DNA from 2 places in the Blastococcus sp. SYSU DS0616 genome. Region 2 is predicted to be linked to the other one. Evidence: riboswitches for the same ligand, from Rfam matches in the RefSeq annotation. Region 2 holds a riboswitch; the other holds the start of a gene.
The links. Region 2 has a riboswitch for thiamine pyrophosphate ahead of ACI79K_RS18640 (ECF transporter S component). Riboswitches for the same ligand answer to the same signal wherever they lie in the genome.

Region 1 (2,376 bases), on a different contig from region 2:
CCGAACACGCGGTGCCCCAGGTCGCGCGCCGCTTCCCGGAGGGCCTCCTCCGACGCGTTCGGGAAGTACGGCGAGCCCAGGTGCGGCACGACCAGGACGTCGACCAGGCCGAGGCCCACGGTGTCCTCCGGTCGCGGCTGCTCCGACTGGCTCAGCGCGAGGTGCGGCCCGAGCACCATGCTGCCGGCGCTGATCCCGATCAGCAGCCGCTCACCGAGCAGATCGGGCAGCCGGTCGGCCAGGCCCGAGCGGCGCAGCCACCGCAGCAGGTGCGTGGTGTCCCCACCGGTGAGCACCAGGACGTCGGCCGCCTCCAGTCGCGACTCCCACACCTCGGCCTCCAGCGCCGAGACGTCGACGATGTCGACCTCGGCGAACCCGGCGCGCTGCAAGTTCACGAAGTCGGCGATCAGCCAGCCCTTGTCGCCCGCGATGACGTTGGCCGCCGTGGGGACGACGGCGGCCCGCAGCCCGCTCAGCGGGCGTCCGGCCAGCTCCTCCGTCGCCGCGACCAGCGTCGGGTCGCAGAGGCCGGCGGAGGTGAGCAGCAGCCTCATGCCGGGCAGAGCCAGTCGTCCGACGACGGCGCCACGGCTCCCTCCAGCGGCGGGAAGTGCGTGCGGAAGGTGAACGCCTCGGGGGTCGGGCCGTGCGCTCGCAGGTGCCGGATGCGCGCCTCCGCGTCGTCGGTGGTCGGCAGGGTGCCCGCCGGGATCCACCACAGCGCGGGCGTCGCCTCGGCGGCGCGGGAGAACCACTCCCGGCGCCGCCGCATGATCTGCACGTGCCGCCCGCCGAAGACGTAGGCGGCCAGCGACTCGACGTCCCGCCAGACGGTGAGGTTCACGATCACGCCGTGGCTGCCGGCGGCGTCCCAGCCGAACGCCTGCACCGAGGTGGCGTTGCCGTCCTCGGTCTGCAGCCGCCAGACGAATCCGGGCGCCCGGTCGGCCTCGGCGTTGACCTCGTCCAGGGCGGCCATGAAATCGGCCAGCACGGGGCTGTCGAGCGGGGCGAGCAGGCGGGAGACGTTGACCTGGGCGAGGTGGTGGTCCACGGGCCGACCGTAGGGCACCCGCCCGTCCGTCGACGAGGTCGGTGGTGACGGCCCCCGGCCCGCTGCGCTAGGTTCGAGCCCGTACGTGGCACGGGGTGTCCCGCCCGGGACTGAGAACACACCCGTCGAACCTGCTCCAGTTCGCACTGGCGAAGGGATGTCACCGGCATGTCCGATGCTGTGGAAGTCGTCGACCTGCGCGCCGCCCGCGCGGCGCTGCGCGAGAACGCACCGCTCGTCCACTGCCTGACCAACACGGTGGTGCAGACGCTCACCGCCAATGCCCTGCTGGCCGTCGGCGCGGCGCCGGCGATGGTCGACGCCCCGGAGGAGGCCGAGGACTTCGCCGCCGTCGCCTCCGCCGTCCTGGTCAACGTGGGCACCGTGCACCAGCGCACCGCCGCGGCGATGCGGCTGGCCGCCCGCTCGGCCGGCGCGGCGGGCACCCCCTGGGTGCTCGACCCGGTGGCCGTGGGTCCGCTGGCCTACCGCACGGCGCTCGCCGGCGAGCTGGTCGAGCTCTCGCCGGTCGTGGTGCGCGGCAACGCCTCGGAGGTCATGGCGCTGGCCGGCGCCGGCGCCGGCGGCCGCGGGGTCGACAGCACCGCCGGCGCCGATGACGCGGCGACCGCCGCCGCACAGCTCGCGGCACGCACCGGGGGTGTGGTGGCCGTCAGCGGCGCGGTGGACCTGATCACCGACGGCGCGCGGACCATCCGGGTGGGCGGCGGCTCACCGCTGCTGACCCGCACCACGGGTGCCGGGTGCGCGCTCGGCGCCCTGGTGGCGGCCTACGTCGCCGCGACCGGCGACGCCCTGACCGGTGCGGTGGCAGGGCACGCGCACGTCGCGCTCGCCGCGGAGCGGGCCGCCGAGACCGCCACGGGGCCCGGCACGTTCGCGCCCGCCTGGCTCGACGCCCTGGACGCCGTCGGCCCCGACGACCTCGCGGGCGCGGACGTGCGGAGCGACTGATGCGACCGGCGTTCGACCCGACGCTCTACCTGGTCACCGACACGGAGCTGTGCCGGCCACGGTCGGTGGCCGACGTGGTCCGCGCGGCGGTGGCCGGTGGGGTCACCGCCGTCCAGGTGCGCGACAAACACGCCTCCCGCCGGGACCTGCTGGCGCTGACCCGCTCGGTGCAGGCCGCGCTCGCCGACCGGCCGGACGTGGCCGTGCTGGTGAACGACGCCCTCGACGTCGCCCTGCTGGCCGGCGCCTCCGGCGTGCACATCGGGCAGGAGGACCTGCCGGCGGCCGAGGTGCGGGCGGCGCTCGGACCCGACCGGTTGCTCGGCCTCTCCGTGGAGAGCACC
Region 2 (2,376 bases):
GGGTCATGACCAGCTGGGAATCCGGGTCCTGGAAGACCGTGCCGACCCGTTGACGGCGGCGGTCGGGCGGCCCGCCGTCGACGGTGATCTCCCCCTCGACGTCACCGCTCTCCGGTTCCAGCAGCCCGCCGAGCGCGCGCAGCAGCGTGGACTTGCCGGCGCCCGAACGGCCGGTGAGCAGCACCCGCTCGCCGGGGGCGATGCGCAGGTCGACGTCCCGCACCGCCCAGGCCCGCCGGGTGGTGTGCCGGAAGCCCCACCCGTCCAGCCGGACGGCGGCCGGGCCCGTGGCCCCGGACGTCGTCAGACCCGCGTGCGACCGGAGGCGAACGACGACAGCGCGCCGCTCGCGGCCAGTGCGCGGGCCAGCAGCACGCTGCCGATCCCGGCGACGACCGCCGTGCTGCCCACGACGAGCGCGACGTAGGTCGTCTTCCAGCCCGCCGACCAGTCCGGGTAGTAGTAGACGAGGTCGAGGACGGCGGCGGTCGCACCGGTGAGGACGGCGGCCAGCAGCGCGGGCGCCCAGCCGAAGCGGCGGTAGCGGAAGGCGGCGAAGCCGGCGTCGCCGGCCAGGCCCTGCAGCAGGCCGTAGACGATCGTCGTCGTCCCCCAGGCGGAGCCGAGCAGCGCGGAGACGATCGCGGCGACCAGCTCGGCGAACAGGCCGGCGCCGGGCTTGCGGACGATCAGCGGGGCGAGCACCGCGGGGATCAGCCAGACGCCGTACATGAACGCCTGGGCGGGCGGGAAGGCGGCGAACGCCGTCCCCGTGCCGGCCCAGAGCAGGCCCCACGCCCAGAAGACGACGCCGAAGGCGGCGCCGAGGACGGCGGTGACGACGATGTCGACGGTGCGCCAGCGGTTGCTGCGCTCCCGGGCGGGCGCAGCGTTCGACGAACGGACGGCCGGATCGGCCATGTCTCTTCCTCCAGGCTCCCTGCGCCGGCATGACCCGGATCAGGTTCGAGGGTCTGCGGTGTCCCGCACTCTCAGCGCCGAAGCGCTCCCCTGCTGCGAATGTGTGTGTTCGGTTGTGCCGCCAGACTAGCCCGGCCACGGTGGGGACGGAGCCTGCGGCCGGGCGCCGGGTCCCGGGCGGCTGACCGGGGGCATCGCCTCGAGGTACGCGGCCGCGCGCCCCGGGTCGCGCATCAGCGGGCCCATCACGGCGACCCCGTGCGCCCCTGCGGCCAGGAGCGAGGGCACGTGCTCGGGGAGGACCCCACCGAGCGCGAGCGCCGGCGGTGCCCCTGGCACGAGGATCGCGCGCAGGCCCTCGGGCCCCAGCGCGGGGCCGTAGCCGGGCTTGGACGGGGTGGGGAAGACCGGCGAGACGGTGACGTAGTCGCATCCCTCGGCGCGGGCGGCCGCCACCTCGGCCGCGGAGTGGCACGACCGGCCGACGACCGGCGGGCGGGGTGCGGGGAACGGCTCGCTCGCCGAGAGGTGGACCGCCCCGGTGGCGCCGGGCGCACCGGCGCGCAGCAGCACGCCGCCCACCGACGCGATCACGGGCGCCAGCTCCGCGGCCAGCAGGTCCCGCTCGGCAGCGGGCAGGTCCTTCTCCCGGAGCACCACCGCGCGCGCTCCGGCCTCGACCGCTGCCGCGACCACGTCCACCAGCGGCCGGTCGCACTGGGTGCGGTCGGTGAGCACCAGGAGGCGGGGCGGCGTCACAGCTCGGGCAGCCCCTGCATCGACGTGGAGGCCTCGGCGTGCCAGCGCCGCGGGATGCGCCCGGCCCCCCGGGCGAGCCTGCCGGCCTCCACCCCGTGGCGCATCGCCAGGGCCATCCGCTCCGGTTCCCGCGCCCGGGTGACGGCGGAGGCGAGCAGGACGGCGTCGCAGCCCAGCTCCATCGCGAGCGTCGCGTCCGACGCCGTCCCGATGCCCGCGTCCAGCACCACCGGGACGTCGACCGCCTCGCGGAGGAGCGCGATGTTGTGCGGGTTGCGGATGCCCAGGCCGCTGCCGATCGGCGAGCCCAGCGGCATGACGGCCGCGCACCCGATGTCGGCCAGCCGGCGCCCGAGGATCGGGTCGTCCGTGGTGTACGCCAGCACGGTGAACCCGTCGGCGACGAGCTCCTCGGCCGCCTCGAACAGCTCGATCGGGTCGGGGAGCAGCGTGTGCTCGTCGCCGATGACCTCCAGCTTCACCCAGGAGGTGTCGAACGCCTCGCGGGCCAGCCGGGCGGTCAGGACCGCTTCCCGGGCGGTCCGGCACCCGGCCGTGTTGGGCAGCAGCCGCACCCCGCACCGGTCCAGCACCTCGAGCATCGCCGCACTGCTGGAGGCCTCCACCCGGCGCAGTGCCACCGTCACCAGCTCGGTGCCGGAGGCCACGACGGCCCGCTCCAGCGACTCGAGACTG

Region 1: it holds a riboswitch for thiamine pyrophosphate, as region 2 does, so the genes downstream of both, thiM (hydroxyethylthiazole kinase) here and ACI79K_RS18640 (ECF transporter S component) in region 2, are expected to answer to the same signal.

The regions. Positions count from the first base shown of each region.
Region 1 is NZ_JBJHAJ010000025.1:29,232-31,607, reverse strand. It holds gene ACI79K_RS16740 (Type 1 glutamine amidotransferase-like domain-containing protein) at 1-557, opposite strand, end outside; gene ACI79K_RS16735 (DUF3291 domain-containing protein) at 554-1,057, opposite strand; TPP riboswitch at 1,139-1,232, shown strand; gene thiM (hydroxyethylthiazole kinase) at 1,226-2,032, shown strand; gene thiE (thiamine phosphate synthase) at 2,032-2,376, shown strand, end outside.
Region 2 is NZ_JBJHAJ010000032.1:38,614-40,989, reverse strand. It holds gene ACI79K_RS18645 (ABC transporter ATP-binding protein) at 1-223, opposite strand, end outside; gene ACI79K_RS18640 (ECF transporter S component) at 304-921, opposite strand; TPP riboswitch at 920-1,023, opposite strand; gene ACI79K_RS18635 (thiamine phosphate synthase) at 1,048-1,680, opposite strand; gene ACI79K_RS18630 (thiazole synthase) at 1,677-2,376, opposite strand, start outside.